DNA from 4 places in the Paenarthrobacter nicotinovorans genome. Region 4 is predicted to be linked to each of the others. Evidence: riboswitches for the same ligand, from Rfam matches in the RefSeq annotation. Region 4 holds a riboswitch; each other region holds the start of a gene.

Region 1 (5,382 bases), 950 kb from region 4:
CGCCGCCAAGTACCACCCAGACGTCCATCAGCGAGTACGTGGACTCACGCGCCCACGTCCGTTGTCCCCCGCCGAAACCGCGGGCTTCCATGGTCACGGCCAACCGCGAAGCCCGCCGGACGGCCTGGACCAGCAGCCCGAAGCTCTGTCCGAGCGTCGCTTTGAGGCGCTGGATCGGGCTTCCCTGTGAGCCGACACCGCGGGCGCGCCGGGCCATGCCGATGGTCTGCCACTCCTCCGCCATGAGGCCCACCAGCCGCATGGCGGCAAGGGAACCGAGGACAAATCGGTGCGGCAGCTTTGCCTTCTGGGCCAGTGCGTCCGCCAGGTCCGTCGGGTCGGTGCAGGACATCAGCAGGATCGCGGGGAGGGCGATCGCCAAACCGCGCAGCATGAAGCCGAGCCCCAGCTCAAGGGAACCTTCGCTGATGGACCAGAGTCCGACGTCGAGCAGTACCGCGCCGCTGTCAGCGGCCACAATCGCGGTGCTCCAGCCCCCTATCGCCGCCGCTATGATCAGCGGCCAGGCGCGCTGCCAGAGAAGGCGGAGTGTGAGGCCGGCCAAGGGGAAGAGCGCCAATTCCGCGATGAGAGCCGTGGACGCGGAAACCCAGTCGATGGACAGGGCCAGCACCAGGGAGATAAGGAAGACGGCCACGAACTTCGCCAACGGGTTTGCCCGGGTCAGGAGTGCGTGGTTGCCGCGCAGGCTCAATGCGTCCCTCATGCCGCACCCGCTTCCTGAGGCGCCGTCTCACCTTGGGACACCGGCCCGAGCCGCAGTTCCGTCCCGCCCAGTACGGCACTGAATTCCTGGTCGTGGGTCACGGAAACCACGGCGGTACCGGCGTCCAGCAACTCCGAGAGGAACGAGGCCAGCTCGGCCCAGGTATTGGCGTCCTGTCCGAAGGTGGGCTCATCGAGGACAAGTACCTTCGGGTGCGCCGCCAACACCGTAGCCACTGAAAGCCTGCGTTTCTCACCGCCGGACAGTGTATAGGGATTGGCATCCACCAGATGGGAGAGCCTCAGCCGCTCCACCAATTCGTCCACGCGTTCCCCGCCGTGGCCCAGGTGCCTGGGGCCGAACATGAGCTCATCCAGGACCTTGCCCGTGACGAACTGGTGCTCCGGTTCCTGGAAGACCGTGCCGATCCTGGAGATGAGCTGATCGCCCTTCCATTTGTACGGGTCGATGCCCGCCCCCTCCGAAAGGTCGACGCCGGCGCTCACCATGCCGTCCACCGGCGCCAGAAGGCCGGCCAACGTCAGCGCAAAAGTGGACTTCCCGGCACCATTGGGCCCGGTAATGGTCAACGCCTGGCCAGCACGGACCTGGGCGGTGATGTCCCTCTGCACCGGAACCGGAGGGATGGTTCGGAAGCGCTTTCGCCTGGGCTTTTCCCGGGACACGGCCAGGTCCTGTGCTGCGAGGAGGAGTTCGTTTGTCCCGGACGTCCGGGCACGCGCCCTTGTGGCGGGAACGTAGCCGGGAACCCACACGCCCGCCGTCATCAGCATGGAGCGCGCCTGGGTGAGGACCTGCTCCGGCGGACCATCCAGGAGGACTCCCGGGGTGCCTGATTGCGGGCCTGCGGTACCGGGTTGCAGGACCACGATCCTGTCCACCAGGTCCTTCCACACGGACACCCTGTGCTCCACCACCACCAGCGTGGCGCCGGTCTTGTCCAGGCAGCGGGCCACGGCGTCGCGGACCTCGAGGACCCCTGCAGGATCGAGGTTGGCCGTGGGTTCGTCCAACAGGATCAAGCCTGGCCGCATCGCCAAAATGCCGGCCAGCGCGAGGCGCTGCTTCTGTCCCCCGGAAAGTGCCGCCGTCGGGTGGTCCAATGCCAAACCGCCGCCTGATGCGGTACGCAAGCCGACGTCGTCGAGCGCTTCATGCACCCGGGACCAGATCTCCTCGCGCGGCACGGCAAGGTTCTCGGCGCCGAAGGCGACGTCGTCGCCCACTCGGGAGAGAACCACCTGTGTTTCGGGATCCTGCTGCATCAGCCCGGCGCGGCCACGCTGCTCGCGGGCAGTGACGCCGTCGATCAGCAGCGAACCGGTCTCGTCAGAGTCGTCTTCCTCGTCACCCAGCACCCCGGCGAGGGCATGCAGGAGCGTGGACTTGCCGGCCCCCGAAGGGCCCAGCAACAGGACGCGTTCCCCCGGTTCAATGCGGAGGTCAAGGCCCTGGATGGCAGGCTGGGCCCGGCCGGCATGCCGCCATCCCCACCCCTCGGCGGAGATGGCGGCAGGCCGGACCGTGCCGCTGTGTGTGGCAGACATCAGTTGAAGACTGGCTCCGAAGCGGCCTTCCGCGACGCGAAGGAACTCAGGACACCCGTCGTGGCCAGACCGCGGGTGGCGATCCAAGACAGGCCGCCGGCGATCACTGCACCGGAGATGGTGGTGAAGGTGATGTACGTCAGTTTGTCGATGGCCTCGTAGGCGATATTCCAGCCCCAGGGCAGGAACGAATCGTTCAGGCCACAGAAGAGGCCCGCGCCTGCGCCCGCGAGGAGTGCGGTGGGCAGGTTGAACTTCTTGTAGCGGAACGCGGCGAAGATCAGCTCGGCGCCAAGGCCCTGCAGGACGCCGGAGATGAGCACCGTGGTGCCGTACTGCGAACCCATGATGAGCTCACCCGTGGCTGCGACGGCCTCGCAGAAAAGAGCTGCGCCGGGCTTTCGGATAATGAGCATGCCCAGGACTGCGGGGATCATCCAGCCACCGGCGATCAGGCCGGTCAGGGGCGGGTACGCCGCATTCATGGGGATGGATACCAGTGCCGCGCCCTGGGACCAGGCCCAGAAAATCACGCCGCCGGCGATGGCGATGAGGGCCGCCACCACGATGTCTACAACACGCCAGCTATAACTGGTCTTCTTCACGTTTACCGTGGTCATTTTTCTGCCTCCTGAGGTTACAGGAGGGGAAAGTGCTCCCCGGAATCCGCCTGGCTTGCACCGTCCGGCTCCGGACACTCTGAGAAGCTCGACTCCCTTGCGCCGGTACTAACCGGATCAGGTTCGAGGGTCTGCGGCTGTCCGCACTCTCAGCGCCCTCGCGTCTCCTGCATCGCTGCAAGGTCCGACGGCGGCGCTCCCCTGTCGTTATCAAATCTGCCCTGATGGGCGGGTTCAGTTTACACCTCCGCGTACGGCCGGCTCTGGGCCGCGGTCACAATCCTGTTGCGAGGCCCACTCTGCGCCCTATCCCCGCGCCTAAACACGCACACCAGGCCCCACAACAAACGAGGGTGCGTTGCGAGGCCCACTCTGCGCCCCATCCCCACGCCTAACACGCACACCAGGCCCCACAACGCACCTGCAAGAATGGCCTGATGACGGATCTTCCAGGCTCCCACGCACCCGTGGCCGAGCCACGCCTCGCTGCCAGCGTGATTCTGCTCCGCGACGCCCCCTCGGGGCTAGAGGCATTTGTCCAGCACAGAGTCAGCACCATGGACTTCGCGGCAGGAATGGTGGTCTTTCCGGGCGGCCGGGTGGACGCTGTGGATCAGTCCGGCTGGGACTACCCCGGGGAACTGCTGCGCAGCCATGCGTTGTCCTGGGCGCAGAGTTCGATTTCCGCGGACACAGCGTTGGCGGAGAGGAACGCGGGAATGGTGCTCACGGCAGCAATCCGCGAAGTCCAGGAAGAAGCCGGGCTGGGCATCGAGCCCGGAGAGCTGCGACCCTGGGCCAACTGGATCACGCCCATAGACATGCCCAAGCGCTTCGACACCTACTTCTATGTGGCCAAGCCGGCACCGGAAGCGCAGCCCCGGCATCAAACCACGGAGGCTTGGCAGTCGCTGTGGATGCCGGTGTCCGGAGTCCTGGAAGCGGAAGCCGCAGGGCAGTTGAAGCTGATGCCACCCACCTACTATCTGCTGAAGGAAATCGCTGTCCTCGATTCCGTAGAGGCAGTGTGGTCCGCCGAGCACCCGGTCGTCCCGGTTCTGGCTCCGGTCGGGTCCTTGGCAGCGTTTCTCAAGGAGCGGGAAAACCGCGGGTAGCCGTGCCGTGCAGCTAGGCTGGTGGCATGAACCTCTTTTTCAAGCTGCTGGGCGCCGGGGTAAGCCTCGGTGCAGGCTTTGTCGGTACCAAACTCGTCAACAAAGGCTGGGAAAAGGCCACGGGCAACAAGCCGCCCACAGGCAACGATGACATGGAGACGAGCCTCCGCTCGGCTCTGACCTTCGCGCTGATTTCCGCTTTCGTGAGCACGCTGATCCAGGTCCTTGCCAGCCGCGGCACCCAGCGGGCGATTGCCCGCTTCGCGAAGTCGCAGGACATCGTCTAAGCATCACCCAACAAGCAACGCGGGGTCACTTATGGCCCATCCCCATGGGGGTAATGGGCCATAAGTGACCCCGCGTTGCTTTAAGGTTCGGAGGGCTCCTGGCCGGCGGCGGCCCTTTGGACCACGGCTTCGAGTTCGTCCTTGGTGAGCTTCTCGCGGTGCCCGTGTTTGGTCCGGTACGCGGAGCGCCCCACCATGTGGGCGGACACCGGCGCGGTGAGAAGTTGGAAAATCCACGCCACCAGCAGGACGGGCCACACCCACCAAGTACGCATCTGCAGGCCGATCGCTGCGAGCATCAGGAACAAGCCCAACACCTGCGGCTTGGTGGCTGCGTGCATGCGGCTCATGAGGTCCGGGAACCTCAGCAAGCCGATCGCGGCACCCAGGGACATCAGCGCGCCCACTATGAGGAACACTGCGGTCACCATGTCGATGACCAAGTCCACTCCGGTGGCGTCAGGACTCATTGCTTTGCTCCCTTCGCTCGGCCACGAACCGGGCAACCGTCACGGAGCCGATGAAACCGATCACCGCGAGGGCCACCAGCAGCATCAGGTTGTTGAGGTGTTGGTTCACGGCCATGTCGATGGCGAGGGCAGCACCAAGGATGGCCAGCAGGACATCGGAAGCAAGGACGCGGTCAAGCAAAGATGGGCCAATCGCGATGCGCACGATCGCACCTGCAGCGGCGAGGCTGAGGATCACCGCCGTGGCCACCAGAACAAATTCCTTCACAGCGTTGCCCCTTCCATGCCGGGCCGGGCTTCTGCCTTCAGGGCCTCGACTTCTTCCCGCGTTCCCATGATGCGGATCAGCCCTGCCTCAATGTTCTGCGTCTCCCGGCGGATCTTGTCGATGTCCGCTTCTTCGTAGATGTTCAGCGCGTGCAAATAGAGCGTGGAGGTGGAGCGGTCCACCTCCACCACCAGCGAGCCGGGGATCAGCGAGATGACATGCCCTGTAGCCGTCACCATGAGGTCCGAGTGGCTTCGCAACGGAACAGCGACGACGGCGCTGCGCACCTTGGGTCCCTTGACCACCGCCAGGTACAGCACCAGGAAG
Region 2 (5,382 bases), 450 kb from region 4:
GGTGACCTTGTCGCCGTCAACCAGGAGCAAGGCGGGCAGCTCAAGCGTGCTACCGGCTCCACCGGGGACGCGGTTAAGCGTTACGTAGTCTCCAACGGAAACTTTTTCTTGGCGGCCGCCTGCGCGGACAATCGCGTACACCACTTGGGTACTCACTTCTCTCGACGTTTATAACTAAATTTGCGTGCGGAACCTGTCACCGGAATCAGGCTTGGTTCGCGCTGTGCCTCAACGCCGTGGACTTCTGTTCGAAGTCCGCGAGTCATCCCATGAACAATTCCAAGGGGCATAACCCAAGTGTTGGCGTAAGCACCGAAGATCAAGATTACGCTAGTTTGACCCTCAGCTGCAAATGAGGCCGGGACCGGAGGCTACCCCGTGACTTGCATCACGAGGTGTAACGGACTCTCCCGGCACCGTGCCCATACAGCCTACAGGGTTTGGCGGCGATTAACGTGATCACGCCCGCGACGCGCGGGACAAGCCATGCTTTTCATCCCGGTTCAGTCCCGGTTCAGTCCCGATTCAACAGGCCGGCCCACCCTGGGCGTAGAGCCGCGGAGCATCAAAGAACGCCGTCTCGTAGCGGCAGGACTGCCTGAAAGCCTCAAGCATCTCCGCACGTTCACGCCCGGAAGCGGCAACGGCCGCCGCGTCTGTGAAGTTGATCGCCATCCTTGTGGCGGAGGCAAAGTCCTCGTCGGCGTACGTCCGCAGCCAGTCCGCGTAGGGATGCCCGCCGGAGGCCCCGGCATCGACGAACGCGGCGTGGAGCTTTTGACCCACTTCCGCATACAACCAGTAGCAGGGCAGGATCGCCGCGAGGACCACCGCATAGCTGCCTGACGCCGTCGTTGCCAGCAGATGGTCCACGTAGGCTTTGGTGACCGGTCCGGTGACGCCCGAAGCCTCACGGGAGCTCAACCAGTTCCTGTGCAGTTCCGATTCAACTTCCAGGCACTGCCGTGAGCTCTTGGCCCAGAACAGCTGTTCTTCCTCGGTGGGCGCCAACGCGCCTGCACGGGCAAGGACCCTGGAATAGCCATTGAGATAGATGGCGTCCTGCGCAAGGTAGTAGCTGAATGCCGGCTCCGGCAAATGCCCCGACTGCAGTTCCTGGATGAAGTTGAGGCCGTGGATTTTTTCAAGCTCCGGGATGGCTTCCTTCCACAAAGTGGCGGCAAATCCGCCAGGCTGGAGGACGCGCTGGTGGTGGAAGTGGTCCACAGGCCCGTTGCCCTGGCCCACTTCCAGCTCCCCTGCGCTCCTCAGGGCCTGGAGCAGCCACGGTTTCGCTTCGCGCAGTGAGGCCTCCCAGTCGCCCGTGCGCGCCTGGACGGTAGCCAAGGCGGACGACAACGAGCATCCAGTGCCATGGCTGTTCCGGGTCGCAATCCTTGGACCTGCCACTTCGATGACGTCCTGCCGCAACAGCCCGCTGGTGTTGATCAAGGCATCGGGGCATTCCGAGCCGGCCAGATGACCGCCCTTGACCAAGACCGTGTTTCCGCACTCAGCTGCCAGTCGCTTGCCCTGCTCCAATGCCGATGCCCAATCAGCAGCCTCGGTTTCCCCCAGCAATATGGCAAGCTCGGGCAGGTTCGGCGTGATCAGGTCCGCCAATGGAAGCAGGGAACGAAGGGCCTCCCCTGCGGAGTCGGTCAGCAGGCGGTCACCGCTGGTGGCCACCATCACGGGATCAAGAACCACGACGGCGGGGCGCACCGATTCGAGCCAACTGCGCACCTCGTCAATAACAGCCGCGTCGCCGAGCATCCCGATCTTCACCGCGTCGATGACGATATCGGTACTGACGGCGTCCAGTTGCTGGCGCAGGAACTCCACGGGTGGTACGTGCACACCGCTGACACCCAGGGTGTTCTGGGCCGTCAAAGCCGTAATGGCAGCCATGCCATATCCACCGTGGGCGGCGATGCTCTTCAAATCAGCCTGGATTCCGGCTCCTCCGGACGGGTCGGAGCCCGCGATGCTAAGTACCCGGGGGGTTCGTCTGCGGTCCTCCGCCAGCGGATAAACAGCGGAAGATGACAATGCGGCCATGAGGACATCCCTTCGCCGGTGCTAACCGGACAGGTTCAACGGGTTTGGATCTCAGCCTGGCCCATCGCCTGGCACCCCGTGTCAGTCCCCCAGCCTAGCGCACCGGCAGACAGCAAAAGGCCCCGCAATTGCCGCTGGTAGCGGAACTGCGGGGCCTTGGTGCGGTCACAAACGGTTAGAGTTCGGAGGCCGGTACGCCGACGCCCAGGATGATGGGTTCGTCCGGGGCCGCTTTCCTGACCGGCTCCGCAGGCGCCTTGGACTCGTGCGCCGATCCCTTCGCGGCCGTAGCGGTCACGTCGTGGTGCTCAACACTGGTCTCGTTGGCCGCGCCTTGGGCCCTGCTTGCACTGCGGTTCCGGCGGCTACGACGACCCCGCGATGCTGAGGGGGCTTCGTCGGCGGCCGGAGCCGGAGCTTCAGTCGTCGGGGTGTTCGCAGCCTTCGGGGCTTCGACAGCTTCCTTGGCTTTCTGGTCCTCAGGCGACGGTGCCGCGCCAAGGTGCGAGAAAGCTTCGGCCAGGCGGTCCAGGCTCATGGCCGGCCGGGCTGCCTGCGGCTCATCGTGGTGTTCAACGAAAGGCAAGGCAACCTCTTCGCCGCCAAAACGCAGCACTGGAGTGGCCCGGCCTTCGCGGACAGCGGCGTCGTGTGCCGCGGCTTCCTGGGCCGTCGGGGCAGCGGAGACTGAACCGGCGTCGGGACCATGCTCCCCGGCCGCCCGGGTTTGCTCCTCTGCCTTGTGGAGCTCGTCATCGTGAAGGTGGGCGGCATGCGCGGCCGCTGCAATCGTCGCCAGTGCAGCCCGGGTTGCTTCGGCCTTTGCCTGACGGGCAGGGTCCTGGGCTTCCGGGTGTGCTGCCGGTGCCGCAACAGGGGCGGACGGCGTCGAATGTACCTGGGCCGGCGCTTCGACCGTTCCCTGGGCGCCGCCCTTGCCGCGGCGACGCTTGCGCTCGGTGCGGGCTGTGGACTGCTGTGCCTCGGTGTGCGGACGGTGCTGCTCGGCTGCCACGGTGTTGGCGCGGCGGTGCTCCACGGGCTCGTCATGCGTCACGACACCGCGGCCTGCGCAGTGCTCGCACTGCTCACCGAAGACTTCAAGGAGACCGGTGCCCATGCGCTTGCGGGTCATCTGGACAAGGCCCAGTGACGTTACTTCAGCAACCTGGTGCTTGGTACGGTCACGGCCCAGGCACTCCACCATGCGGCGGAGAACGAGGTCGCGGTTGGATTCCAGGACCATGTCGATGAAGTCGATGACGATGATGCCGCCGATGTCACGCAGGCGAAGCTGGCGAACGACTTCCTCGGCAGCTTCAAGGTTGTTCTTGGTAACTGTCTCTTCCAGGTTTCCACCACTGCCGGTGAACTTACCTGTGTTGACGTCCACCACCGTCATGGCTTCGGTGCGGTCAATGACCAGCGAGCCACCGGACGGCAGGAAGACCTTGCGTTCCAGAGCCTTGTGGATCTGCTCATCGATGCGCCAGGCAGCAAAGATGTCTTGATCCTTGGTCCATTTTTCAAGGCGGCCCACGAGGTCGGGGGCAACATAGGTTACATAAGCCTCGATGGTGTCCCAGGCGTCGTCACCGGAGACGATCAGCTTGGAGAAGTCCTCGTTGAAGACGTCACGGACAACCTTGATGGTGAGGTCCGGTTCGCCGTAAAGCAGTTCCGGTGCCAGCACCTTGGTGGAGGAAGCTTGCCCTTCGATACCTTCCCACTGCGCGCGCAGACGGTTGATGTCGTGGGTCAGTTCTTCTTCCGAGGCACCTTCAGCGGCCGTACGGACGATGACTCCGGCGTTTTCCGGCAGGCGGTCCTTCAGGATCCGCTTGAGGCGGTTGCGTTCGACGTCGGGCAGCTTGCGCGAGATGCCGGTCATGGATCCACCCGGCACGTACACAAGGTAGCGGCCCGGAAGTGAGATCTGGCTTGTGAGGCGGGCACCCTTGTGACCCACCGGATCCTTGGTCACCTGGACCAGGACGGAGTCGCCGGACTTCAGCGCATTCTCGATCCGGCGCGGCTGGCCCTCCAGGTTCACTGCATCCCAGTTGACTTCACCGGCGTACAGCACCGCATTGCGCCCGCGTCCGATATCAACGAATGCAGCTTCCATGGATGGCAGGACGTTTTGGACCTTGCCGAGATAGACGTTGCCGATCAGGGAGTCCTGCTGGGTCTTGGACACGAAGTGCTCGGCCAGGACGCCATCTTCAAGGACTGCGATCTGGATTCTGTCGTCGCGCTGGCGGACGATCATTTGCCGGTCCACGGATTCGCGGCGTGCCAGGAACTCGGCTTCGGTAATCACCTGGCGGCGACGTCCGGTCTCGCGGGACTCGCGGCGACGCTGCTTCTTGGCCTCGAGCCGGGTGGAGCCCTTGACGCTTGCGACCCGGTTGGATGGAGCCGTTTCCGTGATGGGCCGGGGGGCGCGAACGCGGGTTACCGTGTTGGGCGGGTCGTCATCCGAGCCGCCCGTCAGTTCAAGGTCCTGGTCTCCACGACGCCGACGACGACGGCGACGCGACGTGACGCCTTCCTCGAGGGCTTCAGCTGCGGGAGCTTCTTCGTCGCCGGAGTCATTGCTGTCTTCGGTGTCGTTCTCGTCGCGTTCAGTGCCACGGCGCCCGCGGCGGCCACGGCTCCGGCGACGGCGACGACTGCCACCCTCGTCCAGCTCACCGTCTGCGGCTGCTTCAGCGTCGTCTTCCGGCTCGTCGTCCGTCTCTTCCACGGCCGCAACGCGCGGGACAGTGGTGAGGTCAGGGGCCTGGAAGATCATCGACGTGATGGAAACCGGTTCCATGAACAGCGAGGTGGCAGCGGCAGGAGCAGCTTCCTCGGCCGGAGCCTCTTCCTCAGCAGCAGGTTCTTCCGGCTGGGCGCCGGCTTCCGGCGTCGTGGTTTCTTCAACAACTTCAGCAACTGCGGGCGTCTCTTCTGCCTCCACCTTGGGCTTGGCAGCACGACGACGGCGGACCGGCTTTTCGGGGGCAGCTTCAGGGACGGCTTCGGGCTGGGTTTCGGCAGCAGGCTCCTGGCCTGCGGCGGTTTCATCGCCGAGGCCGGGCAAGGGCTCGGTTGGCTCAACCTTTTTGCGGGACCGGGTGCGGCGTACGGGCTTGGCGTCAGCCTCGGGAGTTTCCGCAACTGCGGGCGTCCCAGTGGCAGGGGCCTCGGTTGCCTCTGCCTCAGCAACTGCCTTGGGCGCAGCCTTGCGCCGGGTCCGGGTGGTTTTCTTGGGCGCTTCCGCAGTTTCCGCGGGAGCTGCCTCATCATTAACGGCTACAACCTGATCATTATCCA
Region 3 (5,382 bases), 370 kb from region 4:
TCCGTGGCCAGAGCGGCAAGTTGCTGAACGTACTGCCGGGACTGGGCGGCGTCGAACGGCATGTCTTCTTGTTCCGCCCAGGCCGAAGCAACGTCATCCAGGACATTGGCTTCACCTTCGCTCTCATACGTAAGCAATTCGGCCAAGGCCCTCACCATCGCTTCGGGAACGCCAAGCAGCGCGTCACTGGTGACGTCCACCAGCGCGAGTTCGTAGTCAGCGCCTGCAGCATGGACGGCCTGGCCGGCGAGGTCGCCCAGTTGTTCCACCTCGAAGTCCGTTATGCCGTTGATGCGGACTGCAGGGCCTGCGGCATCGGCACCTTTACCCAGGGCTGCCGCCCGCTTGAGTGCTTCGTCGTGGGTGGCTACAAAAATTTCGGCAAAGCCCATGGAAAGTACTCTCAATCCTTCGTGCTGACGGGACGTCCGGCGCAGGCCCGCCAGGGTCCCGAACCGTCACTGCCCAGCCTAGTGCAGCATGGGGCACCGACGGGCACTCCGGCGGGATGCCGTCTAGCGAACAGCCACCCGCAGCTTGTTCCGCCACGGATCTTCGAACTGCAGTTCAGCGCCGGTGTGATGGTTCTGCACCCCGGCAACGCGCAAACGGTCCGCCAAGGCCCCGACATCCTCGCTGGATGGAACCTCGATCAACACTTCCCCCAGCCCAAGAGTGTCCTTGCGGGGGCCGGCACCCCGGCTGTTCCAGACATTCATGGCCATGTGGTGGTGATAGCCGCCGGCGGATACGAACAGTGCTTGGCCGTGCCAGCCCGCGGTGCGCTCGAAGCCCAGGGTCCCGACGTAGAAGTCCTGGGCGGTGGCGACGTCACCCACCTGAAGGTGGACGTGCCCGACACCGGCCGCTGCCTGATGCTGGCCCGTGACGGCCTCTTCGCTCAGGTGCTGCTGAAGGAAACGTTGCGGCGGGAGGGCCACGTTGTCCATGACGACGTTCTTGCCGTCCCACTGCCAGGTTTCACGGGGCTTGTCGTAGTAAAGCTCGATGCCGTTGCCTTCCGGGTCTGTGAAGTAGAACGCTTCGCTGACCAGGTGGTCTGCGCTGCCCACGAACGCCCGGGGTTCGTATCCGGCAGCGGTGGCGATGGTGGCCGCCAGTGAGGGCTGATCCTGGAACAGTATGGCGGTGTGGAACAACCCGGCTTCCCCCCGCCCCGGAATCTGGAGCCCCGAAGCCGGCGCCAAGTGAACCACGGGCTTGCCTGCCCGACCCAGGTAGAGGCCGCCGTCCTGTTCGGCCACGACCACAAGGCCCAAAGCACGCTGGTAGTAGTCACTCATGACTTTCATGTCGCCGACCTTGAGCATGACAGTGCCCATGGCGAGGTCGGCAGGAAGAAGGTCCTGTGCGGATGATGTGGACATGTGAAGCTCCCCGTGTTGTAGTGTCCGCCTTTCGGCAGGTTCTACTTCTCTAAATTACTTGAAGCTTCAATTTATTCCCAGCCATTTGACACTCATCCCATGAGTTCACCGCGAAGGACCACGTGCTTGAGCCCGGATACCGTCCGTAGGTCGTGCCGGGGATCGTCATGGCAGAGAACGACGTCGGCACTGGCGCCTTCGCTGATGGCGTCGGCTCCCAGCCACTTGCGGGCGCCCCACGCAGCGGCATCCAGGACCGCGGCGGGTGGCAGGCCGGCGTCGTGCAGTTCATGCATTTCGTCCGCGATGCGGCCGTGCTTGATCACGCTGCCCGCATCCGTTCCCGCGTAGATCGCCACCCCGGCCTCGAAAGCCTCAAGGACCCGCTCACGCCGGCGCTCCCACAACCGCGTCATGTGGTCCGCGTACCCGGGGAACTTTGGCGCCGCCTGGGCGGCGATCTCCGGAAAGGTCGCAATGTTCACCAACGTGGGAACGATCGGCACTGACTGCTCCACCAGCCGTGGGATGTGCCGGGGCAGAAGGCCAGTGGCATGTTCGATGCAGTCGATGTTGGCATCCAGCATGTCGTCGATTGTGTCCTCCGCAAAGCAGTGCGCCGTGACCCTGGCACCTTCCTCGTGGGCGGCAGCTACGGCGTCCTTGACCAGCTTTGCCGGAAAAGAGGGCGCCAGGTCGCCAATGCCCCGGTCGATCCAGTCGCCTACGAGCTTCACCCAACCGTCGCCGTCGCGGGCCTCCTTACGGACGGTCTCCACCAGCTGTTCCGGTTCAATCTCATGGCCCAATCCGCGCAGGTACCGACGGCTTCGGGCGATGTGGCGGCCGGACCTGATAAGGCGGGGCAAGTCCGTCCGCTGCTGCACCCAACGTGTGTCGCTGGGAGATCCGCAGTCGCGGATCAGCAGGGTTCCCGAAGCGAGGTCGGCCTGGGCCTGCGCGAGGGTGGTGGCGTCGTCCACGGCCCCACCGGCGCCCAATCCGATATGGCAGTGGGCATCCACGAAACCCGGCAGGACCCAACCGTCCAGTACTTTGTCGGGAGGGGACGACGGCTTTTCAAACGTCAGCGCTCCCCCAACAGACCACATTCCTTGGCGCACGTCATCTGCTGCCACGAGCACGGGTCCGCTGAATTCAATGATGTTGGCCATGGCAAAAGCCTAATCCGCAGCGGGGCGGCAGGCTTCGGCGGACTGATGTGACTGGGCGCCCCCTGCCAGCTGTGGTAGCTTCGTCTACGACCACACGGGGGCCCTTGCAGGGGCTGAGATCGGGCTGAGGCAGCCTGCGACCGTTGAACCTGTCCGGGTAATGCCGGCGAAGGAAGTGAGTAATCCTTTGAGCACCACCAAAACACAGCACAGCCCTGCCCAAAGCGAGTCCAGCCCTGCCCAAAACGAGCCTGTTACGCAGTCCCTGAGGTCCCACTCGCTGGCATGGCTTGAAGACCATGACGCCGGAATCCGCGTCCCCGTGACGGAAATCGCGCTGGAGCCCTCCCCCAATGGCCAAGCCAACGCACCACTGCAGGTGTACCGGACGGCAGGCCCGGGCAGCGATCCCGTCGTGGGCCTGGAACCGTTCCGGGCCGCATGGATCGAGTCCCGCGGCGACACTGAGGCTTATTCCGGCCGCGAACGGAACCTGCTCGACGACGGCAAGTCGGCTGTTCGCCGCGGGGCCGCCTCAGCCGAGTGGAAGGGCGCGCAACCGGTGCCTCGCCGCGCCGCCGAGGGTAAGACCGTCACCCAGATGCACTACGCACGGCAAGGCCTGGTGACGCCTGAGATGCGCTTCGTGGCGCTGCGCGAGAATTGCGATGTCGAACTGGTCCGCAGCGAGGTCGCCGCCGGCCGCGCGATCATTCCCAACAACATCAACCACCCCGAATCCGAGCCCATGATTATCGGCAAGGCCTTCCTGGTGAAGATCAACGCCAACATCGGCAATTCGGCCGTCACCAGTTCAATTGCCGAAGAAGTGGACAAGCTTCAGTGGGCTACGCAGTGGGGCGCGGACACCGTCATGGACTTGTCAACCGGCGACGACATCCACACCACCCGCGAGTGGCTGATCCGCAACTCCCCTGTTCCGATCGGCACCGTTCCCATCTACCAGGCGCTGGAAAAGGTCAATGGAGAAGCCAACAAGCTAACGTGGGAAATCTTCCGTGACACAGTGATCGAACAGTGCGAGCAAGGCGTGGACTACATGACGATCCATGCCGGTGTACTGCTCAGGTACGTACCGCTGACCGCCAACCGCGTGACAGGCATAGTTTCCCGTGGCGGGTCCATCATGGCGGGGTGGTGCCTGGCCCACCACCAGGAGAACTTCCTGTACACGCACTTCGACGAGTTGTGCGAAATTTTTGCCAAGTACGACGTCGCGTTTTCCCTCGGAGACGGCCTGCGTCCCGGCGCTACCGCTGATGCCAACGACGCCGCACAATTCGCGGAACTGGACACCCTGGCCGAACTCACACAGCGCGCCTGGGAATTCGACGTGCAGGTGATGGTGGAAGGTCCCGGGCATATCCCGTTCCACCTGGTCCGCGAAAATGTGGAACGGCAGCAGGAACTCTGCAAAGGGGCACCGTTCTACACCCTGGGTCCGCTGGTCACCGACGTCGCCCCCGGCTACGACCACATCACCTCAGCCATCGGTGCCACGGAGATCGCCCGCTACGGTACGGCCATGCTCTGCTACGTCACGCCCAAGGAACACCTGGGCCTACCCAACAAAGACGATGTCAAAACAGGGGTGATCACGTATAAGATCGCGGCGCACGCGGCGGACCTCGCCAAGGGGCACCCCGGCGCACATGAGCGCGACGACGCACTTTCCAAGGCGCGCTTCGAGTTCCGGTGGAGGGACCAGTTTGCTCTGTCCCTCGATCCTGTGACGGCCGAGTCGTTCCACGATGAAACGCTGCCGGCCGAACCCGCCAAAACGGCGCACTTCTGCTCAATGTGCGGACCCAAGTTCTGTTCCATGCGCATCAGCCAGGACATCCGCGACGAATACGGTTCAGCAGAATCCCAAGCGGCGATCGCAGGAATGTACAGCGGGATGCGGGAAAAAAGTGCGGAGTTCCTCGCCTCCGGTGGAAAGGTCTACCTGCCGGAGCTCCAGGTGGCCTCCGCACGGACGCCGGAGCCGATCGATGGGACCACGCAGTCAGGAAGCCTGAACTGACCTGGCCCGTCCCACCTCTGCGACGAACGAGCGGATGATGTGATCGCCGTCGGGTGAGTCCTGGGGCCGGTGCCCGCCTGCTGCCACACGGCGGAGGGCACCGGTCTCCTGGAGGTACGCGGCGATTTCCTCGTACAGCGGCTCCCAACCACCCGTAAGAACCAGGGTGGGAACACCAGGAACAATGTGCAGTGGAGCTTCCCACGGCGGAGCTTGGAGCCGGAGCCTGCGGGCAGAACGCCGGGCCTCGGGAGAGTCGAGCCCTCCCGTTTCGGCGGAAAACGCGCGGAGGAAATACTCACGCTGGTAATCGGCATCGTTGAGCTGGCCCCGCACCTCAAACAGCGGTTCCATCAGCGCCCGATATGAAGCGGTAGCGGGAAGCTCAGCAGTCAGGGACAAACAGGCGGGCTCCACCAAGGAAAGCGAATGCACAAGATCAGGGCGCTCAACGGCCGCCAACATAGCGGAGATCGCGCCTTGCTCGTGCGCTACGACGTGGCCGCCCCCTGAATCAGCCAAGGCACCAATCACGATGGCGACGTCGGCAGCGACGTTGGATTCCGCCGGTTCCGCGACCGGATCAAAACCGTGCCTCCGGAGAAAAAGTGCATCATAGCCAAGCGCCATGCCGTGCTGCTTCGGCCAGGCCGCAGCACCAAAACTGCCCAGGCCGTGAAGGAAGACTACGCGCTGCTTATGCATTGGTTCAGCCTATTCGACGGCTCTGACATCCCGGCTCTGACATCCCGGCTCCGACGCGGGGCCGGGA
Region 4 (5,382 bases):
GTTTCGGCATCCAGCGCCCCGCCGGGAGCCACGAAAGACGGCACGTCGGCGATCGCGTAGAGAACCTTGTACCCCTCGCCGGCGCGATCAATGAACAGGGCTTGGTCAAGGTCCGTTGACGTGGCGGGGTCGATGGTCAGGAAAGGGACGTGCTTGAGGTCGCGATCGGGCAGGCGGAGGGATTCGACGGCGTCCCGTGCCTCCCGGACGGCATCAACCGGATAGTCGCCGGGCAGCTCCAGCTCCGTCCGGAGGGCCGCGAAAGCCGCTGCGAGCTGGTCCGATGAGTCGTCGACGTTGGGCGCTATCCGATGATGTGACACGAAAATCAGGGTAGCCCGAAACCGGCAGATAGTCTTGGACGCTTCCGGCTCCAAGCGATGCTGTCAGTGCGGCGGATGGCCAGCTGTTGCTGGCCATTAGCTTCTTGGCGGCCCGGGGAGGCAGGCGGTGGGGCGGTCGACGGCAGCCATCAACACCCCCGTAGCCCATTTGGGCCTGTTACCGTCTAAGGTATAAAGACGGTAACAAGGAAGGGGCAAGCTATGAGCGATTGGTCGCTACCCGAGCGGTTCGACGTCGGCGACGGTACGGTGCGATGGAACTCGGTCGGCGAGGGCCCGGCTCTCGTTCTGATGCACGGCACACCCTTCTCGTCGTACATCTGGCGAGACATCGCCCCGGTGCTTGCTCGTGATCACCGGGTCTACGTCTGGGACATGCTCGGATTCGGACAGTCGACCCGCACCGCGCCGGATGTGAGCCTCCGGCAGCAGGCGACGATCTTCGTCGAACTCCTCGAGCACTGGGGGGTCTCAGCGCCTCGGGTCGTGGCGCACGACGTCGGCGGCGCGGTCGCGCTGCGGGCGACGCTCCTGCACGACGTGAACTTCGAGTCGCTCACGCTCATCGATGCCGCGACGGTGAGTGGTTGGGGCGCCGGCGGGTTCTTCCAAACCGTCCACCAGCACCCCGAGGCCTTCGAGGCGCTCCCCGACTGGGCTAGCGCTGCCCTGATCGACGCCAAGATCCGGTCCGGCAGTCACGTGGGTCTGCGTGCAGACGCCCTGGCTTCGTACACGGGCCAGTGGGCGGGTGCGGAAGGGGCACGGGCGTTCTACCGGCAGTACACCCAAGGCGGCGAGGAGAACACCGACGAGCTACAGGATCGACTCCGGCTGTTGGACATCCCGATCCACGTGGTCTGGGGCTCGGAAGATGCGTGGCTGGGTGTCGACTACGCCCATCGGCTCGTCACGGCACTTCCGGATCACGCGCGGTTCTCGATCATCGAGGGAGCCGGGCACATGGTGCCGGAGGATCGGCCCGGCGAACTCCTCAGTCTGCTGAGCGCGTGAACGCCGTGCAGTCCGCCGTGCCCGAGGAGCTGCGTGTCGTCGTGGAGTTTTGCAACAGCGCCACACTGCTGCACGGCACCGACGCGCTGGCGACCATCCGTGACGGGCGGGAGTGGCTGGTCCGGCATGGATGGGGCGGCGAGCCCACGCTCGAGCATCTCATCTCGTTGCGCGACGCCCGCGAGGTCATGCGCGCGTTCCTGGCCGACCGTACCGACACGGCAGCGCGATCCGCCCTGAACCAGCTCGCTCAGGAGCACTGGGCAGGCCCCCACGTCGACGACGACGGGCGGCTCGCGCTGACCCCGTCGGCCGGCCTGCCGGTCTCGCCGGCGGGAGCAGCGGTCGGGGCGCTCCTGCTCCACGGCTTGACCGGCTCGGGGCAGCGGCTCAGGACCTGCGCGTCGGAAGCGTGCAGGTGGGTGTTCTACGACAGTTCACGGTCCAGGACCCGGACCTGGTGCGACATGAACACGTGCGGGGCGCGGAGCAAGATGCGCCAGTACCGCGATCGGCTCACCTGAATCTGATCCGATCCGGTGGGTGGGCTGCGGCATCTGCAAGCCCCGACTCACCCCTGTCGCCACAACCTGCCGATACCCCGACGGTCTGCGTGCCTGGGACTGTTGTTTGGAGAACCGTTACGCGGCGGCGTCCAGGGCTTCGAGCAGCGACTTGGCTGCCGCCGTCGGATCTTCCGCCTCGGTAATGGCGCGAACGACGACGATACGGCTGGCGCCCGCAGCGAGCACCTGCTCGACGTTGCCGAGATCGATTCCGCCGATCGCAAACCACGGCACCTCCACGGCGCCGCCGGTGGTCTCCTCCGCGCGCCTGATCGCTTCCGCGGCATATGTGACCAGGCCGGTTCCCACCGCTTCGCGGCCGGGTTTGGTGGGGGTCGCCCAGACGGGACCAACGCAGAAATAGTCCAGCCCAGGCTCGCCCGGCGAAGCCGTGATCGCGGCATTTACCTGCTCAGGCGTATGGGTGGAGAGACCAATCGAAGCGGGGCGGGGAAGGAACGTGCGGGCAATCTCCAGCGGGAGGTCCTTCTGGCCCACATGGAACACCGGAGCCCCGGAAACACTGGCAATATCGGCCCGGTCGTTGACCGCCCAGAGCCGCCCGTGCCGTTCTGCGACGCCACGCAGGATCGCCAGCAATTCCAATTCCTCGGCGGCTTCGATCGTCTTGTCACGGAGTTGGATGATGTCCACCCCGCCCTGGAACGCGGCGTCGGCAAAGTCTTCAAAATCGCCTTGGCGCTTGCGCGCATCAGTGCACAGGTAGAGGCGGGCGCTGGCGAGGGCAGAGTGCTGGGTCATGGAATCCACAGTAGTTCCTCTAAACTGGGCACGTACTGCGGGAGCCGTGACCTACGTCTTTATGACCGTCCGGCTGAGAGGGCTTCAGAGCCGACCGCTTGACCTGATCCGGCTAGTACCGGCGTAGGGAAGGAAACAGATGGCAGAAGCCATTCACGCGGATGTTGCCGTTATCGGCGGAGGCGTCATCGGACTGGGCATCGCCCACCAGGCCCGGAAGCTGGGCCGCTCCGTAGCACTCATCGATCCGGCGCCCGCCACCGGTGCGACATTTGCTGCTGCCGGAATGTTGGCGCCCGTGAGCGAGCTGCACTACCAGGAAGAAGACCTCCTGGAGCTCATGCTCGAGTCATCCCGGTTGTGGCCTTCGTTTGCCGGCGGCCTTCACCGGCCTGTGGAAGATACCGGATACCGCACGACGCCGACCCTCGCCGTGGGTGCCGATGCCGCCGACCGCCGCGCGCTCGCGGACCTTCGCACCGTCCAGCTCGCGGCGGGCCTGGGGGTCGAACCGTTGCCGTTGCGGACCGCCAGGGAACGCGAACCGCTCCTTAGCCCGCAAATTTCCTGTGCCTTTGATATCCCCGCCGATCACCAGGTGGATCCCCGGAAGCTGGCGGAGTGCCTCATGGCAGGGCTGGCCGCCCATTCATCCGGCGATGGCACGTGGCTAGGCGGCGCCAGGGAAGGATTTGCCGTTGCAGAGTCCGCGCACGGCCTGTTGTGGGACGGGGACCAGGTAGCCGGAGTGGAGCTCGAATCCGGCAAATCCGTCATGGCCGGCGAAACCGTGGTGGCCAACGGGCTGGGCGCCCCCGCGCTCGCCGGCCTTCCTGAGGGTCTTGAACTTCCGGTCAGGCCGGTCTACGGGGACATCCTCAGGCTTCGGGTCCCCGCGCACCTCCAACCGCTGCTCACTGCCACTGTTCGTGGCATGGTCCGCGGGGTGCCCGTTTACATCGTTCCCAGGGACGACGGAACCGTAGTCATCGGAGCTACCCAACGGGAGGACGGCTTGTCGGCGGCCTCCAACGCAGTCTCTGCCGGCGGGGTTTACCAGCTCCTTAGGGACGCCCAGGTACTGGTTCCCGCGGTGGCCGAACTTGAACTCCTGGAAGCAACTGCGCGCGCCAGGCCAGGGACTCCGGATAACGCTCCGTTGCTGGGCCGCGTAGCCGGTTCAAGCGGGGACATCGCGGGCCTGATTGTGGCCACCGGGTTCTTCCGGCATGGCGTCCTCCTGACCCCCGTGGCCGCGAGGATCGTGGGGGAGCTGCTCACCGGTTCCCCTGATCCCCGCTGGTCCATCTTCCGGCCCGACCGTTTCAGTGCAACCGCGCGTCGCTCTCAACTCCACAGCAAGGAAACAGTATGAACATCAAACTCAACGGCGCCGTCCGCCAGGTGCCCGCCGACGCCTCCGTCAGCACGCTCGTCACGGCCGTCACCGGCCGCGTACTCGACCACCGCGGACAGGCGGCCGACGGCGGGAAGCTGGGTGTCGCCGTCGCCCGCAATTCCGAGGTGGTGCCGCGCAGCCAGTGGGCAGCTACTCCGCTGGCCGACGGCGATGAACTCGAACTCGTTACCGCAGTACAGGGAGGCTGAACCATGACCACAGCAAGCACCGAAATCCTTACTGACGCCTTGGTGATCGACGGCGTCGAATTCGGGTCCCGCCTGATCATGGGAACGGGAGGTGCGCCGAGCCTGGACGGGCTCGGAGCCGCGCTCCTGGCATCCGGAACCGAGCTCACCACCGTGGCCATGCGACGCTATTCGCCGGCCGAAACCGGTTCGCTGTTCCAGCTGCTGGTGGACAACAACATCCGGGTCCTCCCGAACACCGCAGGGTGTTTCACGGCGAAGGACGCCGTGATGACGGCGGAACTGGCACGCGAGGCGCTGGAGACCGACTGGGTCAAGCTGGAAGTCATCGCGGACGAGCACACGCTGCTCCCTGACGCTGTTGAACTGGTGGACGCCACCGAGCAATTGGTGAACCGCGGCTTCAAAGTGTTCGCCTACACCAACGACGATCCCGTGCTTGCCCTCCGCCTCGAGAACCTCGGCGCCACGGCAGTCATGCCGCTGGGCTCGCCCATCGGGACCGGCCTGGGCATCCTGAACCCGCACAACATAGAACTCATCGTGTCCCGGGCCTCCGTGCCGGTGGTGCTGGACGCCGGGATCGGAACAGCTTCCGACGCCGCACTTGCCATGGAACTGGGCTGTGACGCGGTCCTGCTGGCGACCGCAGTGACCCGCGCGCAGAACCCTGTGCAGATGGGCCAAGCCTTCAAACACGCCGTCATCGCCGGTAGGCTGGCCAAACAGGCAGGCCGGATTCCGCGTCGTGAGCACGCCTTGGCGTCCTCGGCCATGGAAGGCCGGGCGGAGTTCCTCTGAAGCCGGGTTCCTCCCGGGCCGGGTTCCCCGCAACGAAGGAGCAACCATGGTTAACAGGAAAGAACCGGTGCCGCCGGCAGCGGTCGAAGCCGCGCTCAAGGACCTCCCGGGTTGGAAGCTCCAAAACGGCCTCGTAACCGTTTACAAGACGTCGACGGCGGCCGAGGCTTTGGCCCTCATCGCGGCCATTGGACAGATCGCCGAAGAGCAGAACCACCATCCGGATCTTGACTGGCGGTACAACAGGGTCTTCCTGCGTTACGTGTCCCATGACGCCGGCGGACAGG

The links. Region 4 has a riboswitch for thiamine pyrophosphate ahead of thiO (glycine oxidase ThiO). Riboswitches for the same ligand answer to the same signal wherever they lie in the genome.
Region 1: linked by a shared signal. The riboswitch ahead of JMY29_RS17700 (ECF transporter S component) and the one ahead of thiO (glycine oxidase ThiO) in region 4 are both predicted to bind thiamine pyrophosphate.
Region 2: linked by a shared signal. The riboswitch ahead of thiD (bifunctional hydroxymethylpyrimidine kinase/phosphomethylpyrimidine kinase) and the one ahead of thiO (glycine oxidase ThiO) in region 4 are both predicted to bind thiamine pyrophosphate.
Region 3: linked by a shared signal. The riboswitch ahead of thiC (phosphomethylpyrimidine synthase ThiC) and the one ahead of thiO (glycine oxidase ThiO) in region 4 are both predicted to bind thiamine pyrophosphate.

The regions. Positions count from the first base shown of each region.
Region 1 is NZ_CP089293.1:3,809,768-3,815,149, forward strand. Features, by position in the region: gene JMY29_RS17690 (energy-coupling factor transporter transmembrane component T family protein) at 1-727, opposite strand, end outside; gene JMY29_RS17695 (ABC transporter ATP-binding protein) at 724-2,295, opposite strand; gene JMY29_RS17700 (ECF transporter S component) at 2,295-2,915, opposite strand; TPP riboswitch at 2,992-3,128, opposite strand; gene JMY29_RS17705 (NUDIX hydrolase) at 3,353-4,030, shown strand; gene JMY29_RS17710 (DUF4235 domain-containing protein) at 4,057-4,317, shown strand; gene mnhG (monovalent cation/H(+) antiporter subunit G) at 4,398-4,787, opposite strand; gene JMY29_RS17720 (monovalent cation/H+ antiporter complex subunit F) at 4,777-5,055, opposite strand; gene JMY29_RS17725 (Na+/H+ antiporter subunit E) at 5,052-5,382, opposite strand, start outside.
Region 2 is NZ_CP089293.1:2,410,918-2,416,299, forward strand. Features, by position in the region: gene rplU (50S ribosomal protein L21) at 1-144, opposite strand, end outside; gene thiD (bifunctional hydroxymethylpyrimidine kinase/phosphomethylpyrimidine kinase) at 526-2,061, opposite strand; TPP riboswitch at 2,052-2,150, opposite strand; gene JMY29_RS11250 (Rne/Rng family ribonuclease) at 2,237-5,382, opposite strand, start outside.
Region 3 is NZ_CP089293.1:2,495,028-2,500,409, forward strand. Features, by position in the region: gene JMY29_RS11670 (hypothetical protein) at 1-392, opposite strand, end outside; gene JMY29_RS11675 (VOC family protein) at 516-1,388, opposite strand; gene JMY29_RS11680 (amidohydrolase family protein) at 1,481-2,563, opposite strand; TPP riboswitch at 2,648-2,755, shown strand; gene thiC (phosphomethylpyrimidine synthase ThiC) at 2,751-4,610, shown strand; gene JMY29_RS11690 (alpha/beta fold hydrolase) at 4,593-5,315, opposite strand.
Region 4 is NZ_CP089293.1:2,863,912-2,869,293, reverse strand. Features, by position in the region: gene JMY29_RS13315 (RNB domain-containing ribonuclease) at 1-323, opposite strand, end outside; gene JMY29_RS13310 (alpha/beta fold hydrolase) at 546-1,358, shown strand; gene JMY29_RS13305 (CGNR zinc finger domain-containing protein) at 1,355-1,882, shown strand; gene thiE (thiamine phosphate synthase) at 2,000-2,686, opposite strand; TPP riboswitch at 2,714-2,833, shown strand; gene thiO (glycine oxidase ThiO) at 2,826-4,061, shown strand; gene thiS (sulfur carrier protein ThiS) at 4,058-4,294, shown strand; gene JMY29_RS13285 (thiazole synthase) at 4,298-5,095, shown strand; gene JMY29_RS13280 (4a-hydroxytetrahydrobiopterin dehydratase) at 5,142-5,382, shown strand, end outside.